2 regions of the Cronobacter sp. 153480017-3 genome follow, and region 2 is predicted to be linked to the other one. Evidence: riboswitches for the same ligand, from Rfam matches in the RefSeq annotation. Region 2 holds a riboswitch; the other holds the start of a gene.
What was found. A riboswitch is a leader RNA that binds a small molecule or an ion and turns the genes downstream of it on or off. The one in region 2 is predicted to bind thiamine pyrophosphate.

Region 1: it holds a riboswitch for thiamine pyrophosphate, as region 2 does, so the genes downstream of both, thiM (hydroxyethylthiazole kinase) here and thiC (phosphomethylpyrimidine synthase ThiC) in region 2, are expected to answer to the same signal.

What each region holds. Positions count from the first base shown of each region.
Region 1 covers NZ_JBSEYN010000001.1:818,975-826,152, forward strand. The annotation lists gene fbaB (class I fructose-bisphosphate aldolase) at 588-1,640, opposite strand; gene thiD (bifunctional hydroxymethylpyrimidine kinase/phosphomethylpyrimidine kinase) at 1,788-2,588, opposite strand; gene thiM (hydroxyethylthiazole kinase) at 2,575-3,372, opposite strand; TPP riboswitch at 3,406-3,502, opposite strand; gene ACUW6V_RS04010 (hypothetical protein) at 3,813-4,328, opposite strand; gene ACUW6V_RS04015 (DUF1493 family protein) at 4,526-4,843, opposite strand; gene ACUW6V_RS04020 (RcnB family protein) at 5,075-5,401, shown strand; gene ACUW6V_RS04025 (ABC-F family ATP-binding cassette domain-containing protein) at 5,760-7,178, shown strand, end outside.
Region 2 covers NZ_JBSEYN010000015.1:22,254-29,431, reverse strand. The annotation lists gene nfi (deoxyribonuclease V) at 1-183, opposite strand, end outside; gene hemE (uroporphyrinogen decarboxylase) at 193-1,257, opposite strand; gene nudC (NAD(+) diphosphatase) at 1,299-2,072, opposite strand; gene ACUW6V_RS20465 (Rsd/AlgQ family anti-sigma factor) at 2,175-2,678, shown strand; TPP riboswitch at 2,731-2,840, shown strand; gene thiC (phosphomethylpyrimidine synthase ThiC) at 2,957-4,858, shown strand; gene thiE (thiamine phosphate synthase) at 4,858-5,490, shown strand; gene ACUW6V_RS20450 (HesA/MoeB/ThiF family protein) at 5,483-6,232, shown strand; gene thiS (sulfur carrier protein ThiS) at 6,222-6,422, shown strand; gene thiG (thiazole synthase) at 6,424-7,178, shown strand, end outside.

The DNA of each region.
Region 1 (7,178 bases), on a different contig from region 2:
CTGTTCAACACTGGTGAACCGTGGAACCCGGGAATATGCACGCCTGGTAACCTGTTCCGTTCGCCACAACGCGGATTCTCTCTCTCACGTTTACTCACGCGAACGTGTTAAGGGGGCTCGCCGCCGCCCCCTTAACAATCCCGGCTCGCGGCCAAAGGGCAGCCGCAAGGGAAAACACACGGCATCGGCGGTGGCTTTTGTGGTTTCGTAGGGTGGGTAAGCGCAGCGCACCCACCATCAGCACCGCCGTCAAATAAAAGGCATTGCCTGTTCAATACGGGTGAACCGTGGAACCCGGGAATATGTACGCCTGGTGACCTGTTCCGTTCGCCACAACGCGGATTCTCTCTGTCATGTTTACTCACGCGAACGTGTTAAGGGAGCTCGCCGCCGCCCCCTTAACCACCCCGGCTCGCGGCCAAAGGGCAGCCGCAAGGGAAAACATACGGCATCAGCGGTGGCTTTTGTGGTTTCGTAGGGTGGGTAAGCGCAGCGCACCCACCGTTTATCTCGCGCCACCATTTATTACCCCATCCACAAAAAACGCGCCCGCAGGCGCGTTTTTTAATGCGTAATCTTAACCGCCGTCAGGCGATAGTCACTTTCTTGTCCAGATACACATCCTGCACCGCGTTAATCAGCTTCACGCCATCGGCCATCGATTTCTTAAACGCTTTACGTCCCAGAATCAGCCCCATACCGCCTGCGCGCTTGTTGATCACCGCCGTGCGCACCGCATCGGTGAGATCCGCCTCGCCGCCGGACGCGCCGCCGGAGTTAATCAGCCCCGCGCGGCCCATATAGCAGTTGGCAAGCTGATAACGCACCAGGTCAATCGGGTTGTCGCTCGTCAGCTTGCTATACACGCGCTCGTCGGTATAGCCGAACTTCAGCGCGGTATAGCCGCCATTATTCTCGGCCATCTTCTGCTTCACGATATCCGCGCCAATGGTGGCGGCCAGATGGTTAGCCTGACCGGTCAAATCGGCGCTGGAGTGGTAATCGACGCCATCTTTCTTGAAGTGGCTGTTGCGCAGATACGCCCACAGCACCGTCACCATGCCAAGCTCGTGCGCGCGCTCAAACGCGGCGGAGATCTCTTCAATCTGGCGGCGCGACTCTTCAGAGCCGAAATAGATAGTCGCCCCGACCGCCACCGCGCCCATATTGAACGCCTGCTCGACACTCGCGTAGAGCGTCTGGTCATATTGCGTGGGGTAACTGAGCGTTTCGTTATGGTTGAGTTTCACCAGGAACGGAATACGGTGCGCATAGCGGCGTGAGACTGACGCCAGCACGCCATACGTTGACGCCACGCAGTTACAGCCCGCCTCAATCGCCAGCTCGACGATATTTTTCGGGTCGAAATACATCGGATTAGCGGCGAAGGACGCGCCCGCCGAATGCTCGACGCCCTGGTCCACCGGCAGGATAGACAGATAACCGGTGCCGGCAAGGCGACCGGTGTTATAAAGAGTCTGCATATTTCGCAGCACCGCGGGCGGACGGTTGTTATCGATCATCACGCGATCGACATAATCCGGCCCTGGCAGGTAGAGCTGGTCGGAGGAAATGGTCGTACAGCGGTGCTGTAACAGGCTATCGGCATCGTTGCCGAGCAACTGCGCAATATCAGTCATCATACGCTCCCGTTATGGTCGGCAGGCGGTGACCTGCCGGACGATAAGATTCCTTACCCACGCCTTAGCTGGGCCCTCTTAGCCTGGACTTGATTAGCACAGATTGCCAGACCTGAGCGCATTTTCAGCTAATTCTGCTGGCACGGTTCACCACCATGCATGAAAATGATGGACGGGCCCGATGCCCTCCCCTACTTCCAGACTATCCGCCTGTTGCAGCGCTTTCGTGAGCCACGCCTTCGCCGCCGTCACCGTTTCAACCCAGTCAGCATACTGCGGACGCAGCGCCGCAAGCGCGCTGGAGAGCGTGCAGCCCGTGCCGTGGGTATTTTTCGTCATGACGCGCGGGGCGGTAAAGCGCGTCGCGCCTTCGCGGGTAAAGAGCCAGTCGGGGCTTTCGGCGTCATCCAGATGCCCGCCTTTCATCAGCACCGCGCCACAGCCGAGCGCCAGCAACGCCTCGCCCTGCTGGCGCATCTCCGCTTCGCTGCGGGCATGCGTGGTTTCCAGCAGCGCCGCCGCCTCCGGCAAATTCGGCGTGATGATCGCCACCTGCGGCAACAACCGTTCGCGCAGCGTGCGCACCGCTGACGGGCTCAGCAGCGGATCGCCGCTTTTCGCGAGCATGACCGTATCCAGCACAATATTACGCACCCGGTAACGTGATAGCCGCTCCGCCACGGCCTCGACGATATCCGTTTCTGCCAGCATGCCGATTTTGGTGGTGTCGATGCGCACATCGCTTAACACTGAATCAAGCTGGGCGGCGACAAACGACGGTTCAATGCGGTAGACCGACTGCACGCCGCGGGTGTTCTGCGCCACCAGCGCCGTGATGACAGACGTGCCGTAAGCGCCGAGCGCCGAGAAGGTTTTGAGATCGGCCTGGATGCCCGCGCCGCCGCTCGGGTCGGTGCCGGCGATGGTGAGCGCGTTAATGCGTTTCATGAGCACCTCCGAACGCCTGCGCATGCAGATTATCCAGCAACGCGCTGGCGAAACTGCCGGGGCCACGGGAGATGGTCAGCGCCTGTTCGCCCGCCCGCTTCATCAGCCAGCAGGCCGTTGCGACATTCTCCAGGCGATCGCCCGGCAGCGCGCAGCAGGCAGCGACGACCGCCGAGAGTGCGCAGCCGGTGCCCACCACGCGGGTCAGCATCACGGTGCCGCCCTCGACCGCGACCGTGCGTTCGCCATCGGTGATGTAATCGACCTCGCCGGTCACAGCGACAACCGCGCCGCTGCGACGCGCCAGTAAGCGGGCCGCCTCACGTGCATGGTGCGCGCTTTCGGTCGCGTCAACGCCGCGCCCGCCGCCGCTTTCGCCTGCCAGCGCGCGGATTTCCGAGGCGTTAGCGCGAATGGCGGCGGGACGACGCGCCAGAATCTCCTGCGCAAATTCCGTGCGCAGCGTAAGCACGCCGACGGCGACCGGGTCGAGCGTCCAGGGCTTGCCCGCCGCGCAGGCGCTGTCAATAGCCGCCCGCATCGCCTGCTGCTGCGGGCGTGTGAGGGTACCGAGGTTAATGAGTAAGGCATCGGCGATGGCCGCGAACTGCGCGGCTTCGTCAGTATCCACCACCATCGCGGGCGAGGCGCCGAGCGCGAGCAGGACATTGGCAGTGAAATTTTGCACCACATCGTTGGTAATGCAGTGCACCAGCGGCGCGTGACGGCGAAGTTGGGTGACAACAGGCGCGGCGTGCGAGCCGCAAAGCAGGTCAGAAGACATGGTTCTCTCCTGCCAGGCGCGAAGACGGGATACCGGACAGGCATCTGACTTCCCTACGCTGGCATTATCCAGATCAGGTAATACGGGTATTTCTCAGCCTTCACGCAGAAGGGCACCCCGAGTCATTTACTGCAAAATCAAAGCGTTGCGATTAACGCTACATTACTCTCTGTTGTGGATCATGCCAGCGGGAAGCCAAAGACTCAACCCTAAAAAATAGGCTGTGTCTCAGTTTGAGGGGCTTATAAAAGCTTTAAGTATGAAAAATACAGACTGCCCGGCTTTATTTGCTGGTGATTTCATTGTCCCTGATGCATTGATGCGGTGCTGGAGCGTAAGTGACGTAGTAAGAGGCATTACCATTGGTTTTAAGATTAATAAAGAAATAGGCATCAGAGTTTCATTAAAAATGACTCCTGACCTTACGGCTAAGACGCCTGTCAGTTGGTCGTCCCCTGGCTAATAACAACCCCCTGAACTTTATCATCTTTCAGATAGTACATGATGCTGTTACTTTGCGTGTATTCACCTGATTTTGCGACATCCTTGTAGTACATAACGATATCTTTCTTAGGCTTATGATTAAAATATTTTTCTGTTTCTTCTTTAGTCGTTAACACAGGCGCCTTAACGGATACTTGTAATACTCCCTTGTAAGGTGTACAAGGCGATCCATCTTTCGCTATTGCCACCGCGGTTAAATCCCCCGCTCCCATCTCATTATCAGAAATAAACCAATAATTGATGCCCCCTGATTTTAGGCAAATCCAGGAAGCTAGGTTATCTTTATTTACCTTTACACCGGCATTCTTAGCGATAGCTGCAAGCGTGTTAACCTCAAACTTGTATTCGGTGGTTCCTATAGCAATAACGGGCACCAGATCTTTATCGGTTTCATGATTATCAGAATAAACATCGGTAATATCATCGTAATACCTTGCGCCAAATCCCGTCATTTGGGTTGCTCCGCACGTACCCGTAATCAGACACAATAATATCAAACTATATCTCATATCAGTCTTCCACGACCAGGACCTTGTCACTGCTATCATTAATCGTTATACGATCTTGCAGCGTCACGATCTAACAGAACCCGCAGAGTCACTTAACATGACTTCCGATAATGCCATTACAACCTCAAGTGTTCAATGCGCTAATCATCAATCCAGCGCCCCGCCTTTGCCGAGGCAATCAGCATTTTCACGGTAAGCGGCGCAGGTTGATGCTTATCGCTTTTTAAATAGTCGGGAAGAATCGCATTGGGCAGGAAAAATATCCCTTCTTGCGGAAAATATTTACGGAAGTCGAAGGAAGAATAATTCATATTGAACACAGCAAAGTATTCCCCGAAGAAGGCGTGCGCATCTTCTGGCAGGACGGAATATTGTCCGGTACTTAACGAATCTTCATCCGCCATCTCCCAGAAATGCTTTTTTATTAACGCCCGAACGCCGTCTTCTGTACTCATCATAAATAATCCGATGGATGATAATCTCATTATCCCTGCAATCATGACATAAGTATAACCCACCACTTCTGGCAGCCCATAAGCACGCCCCACCAAATCAGCCCCGCGCCGATTGCTATCGGCTTCATTTTTTTATACATAATTAGCCTTGCCCGGCCGGGAATGGCGCAGGAAGATAGCGGCCTGACGGTAACAAAATCAACGGGGCGCAGCGCCCTGACATGTGGAGAAGGTATGTTGAAAACCAGAATGATCGTAGCGGGTGTGCTGTTGATGTCGGTGGCCTCTGCATTCGCCGCAGATGTGGTAAAACCCAAATCTATCGATAGCTATGAAGTGAAAGAGTTTCACTCCGATTCCAAAAAATACACCATTGGCGACATCGTGCCGGACCTCTACCGCACCGAGCAGTACAACATCAAACAGTGGCAGATCCGCAACCTGCCCGCCCCGGAAGCCGGCACACACTGGACTTACATGGGCGGCTACTACGTACTTATCACCGACGCCGAAGGTAAAGTTGTGCGCGCCATGAACGGCGATATTTTCTACCACCGTTAATCCTTCTAGCGCCTGAAGCAGGCCCGACGCTCAGGCGCGTCTTATATCTCCCCTTTCCAAAACGTTTTTTCGCTCACACCCCTTAATACGCGTAGTGGTGCTTAAACGCGCTGCCCGCTACACTCGCTCTACCTATCAACCTGATGAATAAAAAGGAGGACTCTTATGCTGTGCTGTGAATTGTTTGACTATTCACATCATTTTGGCGATCGCCAGAGCTCAGGCATTACCGGTATCGTGCTGCGATAACTGGACCCTGAGCGAAGATCCCATCACATCACCCTTCTCCAGGGCTTACCAGATTATCGTCAGCGATGTTTGACGAGGCATTGTTATGCCTGAAAATTCTGAGTAAGCGATGAGCACATTACTGACGGCGCACTCCCTGCGCATTGATTCCCCGTTTGGCCCGGTGCTGAACGCCCTTTCCTTTACCCTGAAAAAAGGCGACCGCATTGGCCTGATCGGTCATAACGGCTGCGGCAAAAGCACGCTTCTGAAAGCGCTGGACGGCACCCTTGCGCCTGCCGAAGGCGTTGTGACGCGCGCGGCGCGCTGCCTGCTGGCGCGCGTGGAGCAGCATCTGCCCGACGAACTGCATCAGCAGACGCTGCTGGACGCGCTGCTGGCCAGGCTGCCTGAGGCCGAGCGTGAAAGCAGCGCCTGGCGGGCGCAGGCGTTGCTCGCAAATATGGGCTTTGCCGAGGTGGCCTGGTCGCTGACGGCGGGCTCGCTTAGCGGTGGCCAGCACACGCGCTTATTGCTGGCGCGGGCGCTGATTATCTCGCCCGATCTGCTGTTGCTCGACGAGCCAGGCAACCATCTCGATCTCCCGACGATGTTGTGGCTGGAGCAGTTTCTGGCCCGCTGGAACGGCAGCTTTATTCTGGTCTCCCACGACAGCGCGCTGCTGGACAGCGTAACCAACCGCACCTGGATATTGCGCGACGGTCAGCTCCAGGCGTTCGATCTCCCCTGTACGCAGGCACGCGCGGCGCTGGCGGCGCGGGATGAGAGCGATGCCCTGCGCTATAAAGCGGAGCAAAAAGAGATTGACCGCGTGACGGCGAGTGCGAAACGGCTCGCCACGTGGGGACAGGTTTATGACAACGAAGATCTGGCGCGCAAAGCTAAACAGATGGAAAAACAGGTGGCGCGGCTTAAAGAGGAGCAAACCGAACTGGCGCAGGGCAGCCGCTGGCGACTGACGCTCTCCGGCGACGCGCTGGCGGCGGATCGCCTGCTTGAGCTGGAGGATCTGGCCGTCAGCGCGGCTCCTGATGCGCCGACGCTCTTTACCCTGCCGCTGGCGCGGCTCAAAAGCGGGGATCGCGTGGCGCTGCTCGGGCATAACGGCTGCGGGAAGTCGTCGCTGCTGCGCCTGCTGTGGCGACAGTGGCAAACAGGGGAAACGGTTCCCGGCGTCACCTTCCATCCGCGCGTGTCGCTCGGGTATTACGATCAGTCGCTGCATCAGTTACCGGATAACGCCACGTTGCTGGAGGCGCTGGAGCCGTTCGCGCCTGAGTTGCAACAGCGTAAGCTTGCGCTTATCAGCGCCGGTTTCCCGTGGGCGCGGCACGGGCAGCGGGTCGACACGCTGAGCGGCGGCGAGCGCTCGCGCCTGCTGTTTGTCGGCCTGTCGCTCGCGCGCTATTCGCTGCTGATGCTTGACGAGCCGACCAACCATCTCGATATGGAAGGCAAAGAGGCGCTGGCGCAAACGCTGCAAACGTTCCAAGGCGGGCTGTTGCTGGTGACGCACGACAGAACGCTG
Region 2 (7,178 bases):
CTCCAGCAGCTCCAGAGACGGGTACTTCAGCAGCACCATCGCCGCTCGCGTCACTTCGCCGCCCTGCTCGAATCCGACATCCGCCCCACCGATTATCGTCGGCGGATCGACGTTCAACCGGTCCTCGCGGACCACATTAGATGCCAGTTCGATTTGTTGTGCGCGAAGCGTCGCGAGATCCATAGTTTCTCCTTACAGGTGATAAGGCGCCGATAAGCGGTGAACCGCCTCGACGAAGGCCCCCGCATGTTCAGGAGGCACATCCTGATGAATACCATGCCCCAGGTTGAACACATGGCCTTCACCGTGGCCGAAACCAGCAAGTATAGACGCCACTTCTTCTTCGATACGGGCAGGCGACGCATAAAGCATGGACGGATCCATGTTGCCCTGCAGCGCGACCTTGTGGCCCACGCGACGGCGCGCGTCGGCGATATCGGTCGTCCAGTCGAGTCCGAGCGCGTCACAGCCGGTCTCCGCTATCGCTTCCAGCCACTGGCCGCCGCCTTTGGTGAACAGCGTTACCGGCACACGGCGGCCTTCGTTTTCGCGCAGCAGCCCATCGACGATTTTATGCATGTAATACAGCGAGAACTGCTGGTAGTCGCGCCCGGTCAGCACGCCGCCCCAGGTATCGAAAATCATCACCGACTGGGCGCCCGCGCGGATCTGCGCGTTCAGATAGAGCGTGACGCTTTTCGCGAGCTTATCGAGCAACAAATGCAGCGTCTGCGGCTCGGCATACATCATTTTCTTGATGACGGTAAACGCCTTGCTGCTGCCGCCTTCCACCATGTAAGTGGCGAGCGTCCAGGGGCTGCCAGAGAAACCAATCAGCGGGACTTCGCCTTTCAGCTCGCGGCGGATGGTGCGCACCGCGTTCATCACATAGCCCAGTTCCTGTTCCGGGTCCGGCACCGGCAGTTTTTCTACGTCCGCTTTGCCGGTAATGGGCGATGTGAAGCGTGGGCCTTCGCCCGCTTCAAAATAGAGCCCCAGACCCATCGCATCCGGAATCGTCAGAATGTCCGAAAAGAGGATCGCCGCATCAAGCGGATAGCGACGCAGCGGCTGTAGCGTCACTTCGCACGCCAGCTCGGCGTTTTTACAAAGCGACATAAAATCGCCCGCCTGCGCGCGGGTGGCCTTATATTCCGGCAGATAACGCCCAGCCTGTCTCATCATCCACACCGGCGTGACATCCACAGGCTGGCGTTGCAGGGCGCGCAGGTAACGATCGTTTTTCAGTTCGGTCATTTTTTCTTATTCCTCAAGCGACAGGCCGCTATTGTATCACGTCATTCATCGTCTGCCCGGCAGCGCGCCACCGTATCTTCTATCAGGCGGCGAGCCACGGTGCCTGGCGCTGGCAGCAGCGGCAACTGGTCGTAGCGATACCAGCCCGCGTCGATGAGTTCTTTGGTGTCTATCTGGATTTCACCGCTGTCATAATCCGCCGTAAACGCGGTCATCAGCGATTGCGGGAACGGCCAGGGCTGAGACGTCACATAGCGCAGGTTTTTGATGCGGATATTGCTCTCTTCCATAACCTCACGCGCTACCGCCTGCTCCAGCGTTTCGCCCACTTCAACAAACCCGGCCAGCACGGTATAAACGCCGTTGCGGTGTCGCGTATGCTGCGCCAGCAGGATTTTATCGTCACGGCGGATAGCCACGATGATGCACGGCGCTATCTGCGGGTAGTAGCGCTCGCGGCAGTGGCCGCAGAGCATCGCCCACTCCGTTTTGCTCGGGTGCATCTCATGACCACAGTAGCCGCAATATTTGTGCGAGCGGTAAAACTCGGCGAGCTGCACGCCCCGCCCCGCCAGTTGAAACAGCCCGGCGTCCTGGTCGATAAGCTGTCGCACCGAGGCCATGTCTTTTTCGCGCTTTTGCAGTACGAGAAAAACAGGCGCCTCTTCCCAGAGACCAATTTGCAGCGCCTTTTCGCCCGTCAGACCAAAATCCGCGGCCCGGCCGTAAGGTAATTCTGCTTTTGGCAGCCATAATTTCTGTTCATGGCTGACTATCCACCAGCCATGGTCTAAATTTTCTAGTGTACGTTCCATAATTGATTGCACTACCTCTGCTTCACTGGCACGTTATTAACATTGTTCTTACATATTTTGGGTCATTTGCGTTTTTACATCTTATATCTCATGGAGTCGATCATGCTAAACCAGCTAAAAAGTCTGACGGAACGCGTTGGTGGGAGTAATGAGTTAGTTGATCGTTGGCTTGCTGCCCGCAACCATCTGTTAGTCACCTATTACAAGATGGTCGGCATCAAACCCGGCAAGGAGCCGATGACTGCGCTTGATGAACAGGCGCTGGACGATTTCTGTCACTGCCTGGTGGATTACCTCTCCGCCGGACATTTCAATATTTATGAGCGCGTGATCAGCGAAATGGAAGGCACCAGCCCGCTGGTCGCCGCCACGCAAATCTATCCTCAGCTGGAATCCAACACCCAACAAATCATGGATTTCTACGACACGCATCTGGAAAGCGCTATCGACCACGATAACTGCCTGGAGTTTCAGGAAGCGCTTTCCGGCATTGGCGAGGCGCTCGCCGCCCGCTTCGCGCTGGAAGATAAGCTCATTATGCTGGCTTTTGACAACAACCTCGGCGAAAGCGCCAATGACGAAACCGGCCTCGCCAAACCGGCTTGAGTTCGGCTGTATTAACGAGTAGTTTAAATATGCCCCCGCGATTTTAGCGGGGTTTATCTTGTCGGAGTGCCCAGTGCGCGAGCACGGGCTGAGACCGTTAATTCGGGATCCGCGGAACCTGATCAGGTTAAGACCTGCGAAGGGAACAAGAGTAATTCCATTTTGCCCCGCTCAGGGTGTCGTTTCGCCCTGAGACCCTGTTAAGGGTGCGCGGGCGCACGCCATTACTCCTCCGTTGTTCTGACAAGCCACTTCCTGACCGTTAACTGGAATGCGCTATGTCTGTATCAAACAAACCTGGCCGCCGCGAGCAGCGCGCCGCCGCACAACACTTTATCGACACGCTGGAAGGCACCGCTTTTCCCAACTCTCACCGCATCTATCTCACCGGTTCGCGTGAAGATATCCGCGTGCCAATGCGCGAAATCTGCCTGAGCCCGACGCTTGCGGGCGGCAGCAAAGAGAACCCGCGCTATGAGCCTAACGAACCGGTGCCGGTGTATGACACCTCCGGCCCTTACGGCGATCCGGCGGTGCGCATCGACGTTCGCGAAGGGCTGGCTAAACTGCGCAGCGCCTGGATAGACGCGCGTAACGATACCGAAACCCTGGATTCCCTCAGCTCCGCCTATACCCGCGAGCGGCTCGCCGACGACGGGCTGGATGAGTTGCGCTTTCGCGGGCTGCTGACGCCAAAGCGCGCAAAAGCGGGCAAGCGCGTCACTCAGTTGCACTACGCGCGCCAGGGTATCGTGACGCCGGAGATGGAATTTATCGCCATTCGTGAAAACATGGGCCGCGAGCGCATTCGCACGGCGGTACTGCGCCAGCAGCATCCGGGCCACGGCTTTGGCGCGCGCCTGCCGGAGAACATCACGCCGGAGTTCGTGCGTGACGAAGTCGCCGCCGGGCGCGCCATTATTCCAGCCAACATCAATCACCCCGAATCGGAGCCGATGATTATCGGTCGTAATTTCCTGGTAAAGGTCAACGCCAATATCGGCAACTCGGCGGTGACGTCGTCTATCGAAGAGGAAGTCGAAAAACTGGTCTGGGCGACCCGCTGGGGCGCGGACACGGTGATGGATCTCTCCACCGGCCGCTACATTCACGAAACCCGCGAATGGATCCTGCGCAACAGCCCGGTGCCGATCGGTACGGTACCGATCTACCAGGCGCTGGAGAAGGCCAACGGGATCGCCGAAGATCTGAGCTGGGAGATGATCCGCGACACGCTGCTTGAGCAGGCCGAACAGGGCGTCGATTACTTCACCATTCACGCGGGCGTGCTGCTGCGCTATGTGCCGATGACCGCAGGCCGCCTGACGGGCATCGTCTCGCGTGGCGGCTCGATCATGGCGAAATGGTGCTTGTCGCATCATCGTGAAAACTTCCTCTACGAGCATTTCCGCGAGATCTGCGAAATCTGCGCCGCCTATGACGTCTCGCTGTCGCTCGGCGACGGCCTGCGCCCCGGCTCCATTCAAGACGCCAACGACGAGGCGCAATTCGCCGAACTCCACACGCTCGGCGAACTGACGAAAATCGCGTGGGAATATGACGTCCAGGTCATGATCGAAGGCCCCGGCCACGTGCCGATGCAGATGATCCGCCGCAATATGACCGAGGAGCTGGAGCACTGCCACGAAGCGCCCTTCTACACGCTCGGGCCGCTCACGACCGATATCGCGCCCGGCTACGATCACTTCACCTCCGGGATCGGCGCGGCGATGATTGGCTGGTTCGGCTGTGCGATGCTCTGCTACGTGACGCCAAAAGAACACCTCGGCCTGCCGAATAAAGAGGACGTGAAACAGGGGCTCATCACCTATAAGATTGCCGCCCACGCCGCCGATCTCGCCAAAGGGCATCCGGGGGCGCAGATCCGCGACAACGCCATGTCCAAAGCGCGCTTTGAATTCCGCTGGGAAGATCAGTTCAACCTGGCGCTCGATCCGTTCACCGCCCGTGCCTATCACGACGAAACGCTGCCCCAGGAATCCGGCAAAGTCGCGCACTTCTGCTCCATGTGCGGCCCGAAATTCTGTTCGATGAAAATCACCCAGGAGGTGCGCGACTACGCCGCGAAGCAGGCGATCGACGCGGGTATGGCTGAGATGTCGAATCGTTTTCAGGCGCGCGGCGGCGATATTTATCTTCGCCAGGAGGAGGTGGAGTGATGACGCCTCTGTTCGCCCCCGTCCCGCACCGTCTCGGGCTCTATCCGGTTGTGGATAGCGTTGAGTGGGTCACACGTTTACTTGACGCTGGCGTGCGCACGGTTCAGTTGCGCATCAAGGATAAAACCGATGCCGAGGTGGAAATCGACATCGCCGCCGCCATTGAGCTCGGTCAGCGCTACCACGCCCGGCTGTTTATTAACGACTACTGGCGTCTCGCGATAAAACATCAGGCCTATGGCGTTCATCTCGGGCAGGAAGATCTGCAAACGGCCGATCTCGACGCCATTCGCAACGCCGGACTGCGGCTTGGCGTCTCCACGCATGACGATATGGAAATCGACGTGGCGCTGGCGGTACGCCCTTCTTATATTGCGCTCGGCCATGTTTTTCCTACGCAGACCAAACAGATGCCCTCCGCGCCGCAAGGGCTTGCACAACTGGCCGCGCATGTAAAACGGCTCGGCGACTATCCGACGGTCGCCATCGGCGGCATCAGCCTTGAGCGCGCGCCTGCGGTGCTGGAAACCGGCGTCGGCAGTATCGCGGTGGTGAGCGCTATCACCCAGGCACCCGACTGGCGCGCCGCCACGCAAGAGTTGCTTGAACTGGCGGGGGTGGGCGATGAATGACGCCGATTTTATGCGCTACAGCCGCCAGTTGCTGCTGGAGGATATCGCCATCGACGGCCAGCAAAAACTGCTGGCAAGCCGCGTGTTGCTTGTCGGCCTGGGCGGTCTCGGCTCGCCCGCCGCACTCTATCTGGCAGGCGCAGGCGTGGGCACGCTGTGGCTTGCCGATGACGACGCGGTGCACCTCAGCAATCTGCAGCGGCAAATCCTGTTTAACGTCAGTGATATCGAACAGCCGAAATCGCGCGTGGCGGCGCGTCGTTTACAGGCGTTCAACCCGGCCATCAACAGCGTGGCGCTGAATAAACGACTGGAAGGCGACGCGCTGCGCGAAGCGGTGGCAGGCGTCGATCTGGTGCTGGATTGCAGCGATAACATGACTACACGCCAGGCCATCAACGCCGCCTGCGTGGCGCACAGCACGCCGCTTATCACCGCCAGCGCGGTTGGCATGGGCGGACAAATCGCCACCTTCGCGCCGCCCTTTGATTACGGCTGCTACCGCTGCCTGTGGCCGGATGACAGCGAGCCTGAGCGCAACTGCCGCACCGCTGGCGTGCTCGGCCCGGTAGTGGGGCTGATGGGCACGATGCAAGCGCTGGAGGCTATCAAGCTATTGTGCGGCATCACGCAAGAGCACGACGAGCTGCGCCTCTTCGACGCCCGCGCCAGCCAGTGGCGCACCCTGACGCTACAGCGCGCGGCAGGCTGCCCGGTTTGCGGAGGCAAGCATGCGCATTGAACTCAACGATGAAGCCATGCAGTGCGTCGAGGGAGTAAGCGCGGCGCAACTGCTGGCGCAGTTAAAACTCGACAGGCCCGGTACGGCGCTCGCGGTCAATCAGACTATTCTCCCGCGCAGTCAGTGGCCCGACTACACCCTGCAGGAAGGCGACAGCCTGCTGCTGTTTCAGGTTATCGCAGGAGGCTGAGATGTTACGAATCGCGGATAAAACTTTTCAATCGCGCCTGTTTACCGGCACCGGTAAATTCGCGTCATCATCGCTGATGCTGGAGGCGATACGCGAGAGCGGCAGCGAGATGGCGACACTCGCTATGAAGCGTGTGGATCTGCTGCGTCGTGATGATGCGCTGCTGGCGCCGTTGCAGGCATCCGGCGTGGCGTTGTTGCCAAACACGTCCGGCGCGAAAACCGCCGAAGAGGCCGTCTTCGCCGCGCAGCTCGCCCGCGAGGCGCTGGGTACGCACTGGATCAAACTCGAGATCCACCCGGACGCCCGCTGGCTGCTGCCGGACCCGATAGAAACGCTGCGGGCGGCGGAAAAACTGGTCGCGCAGGGGTTTGTGGTGTTGCCCTATTGCGGCGCGGATCCGGTGCTCTGCAAGCGCCTGGAGGAAGTGGGCTGCGCGGCGGTGATGCCGCTCGGCGCGCCGATTGGCTCTAATCAGGGGCTGCAGACTCGGGCGCTGCTGGAAATCATCATCGCGCAGGCGAGCGTGCCGGTGGTGGTGGACGCGGGCATCGGCGCGCCAAGCCATGCCGCCGAGGCGCTGGAGATGGGGGCCGATGCGGTGCTGGTAAACACGGCGATTGCCGTGGCGCGCGATCCGGTGGCGATGGCGCGCGCGTTCCGCCAGGCCGTTGAGGCGGGACGTACCGGGTTTGAAGCCGGGCTCGGCGCGCGCGCGTTTCAGGCGCAGGCCACCAGCCCGCTCACCGGTTTTCT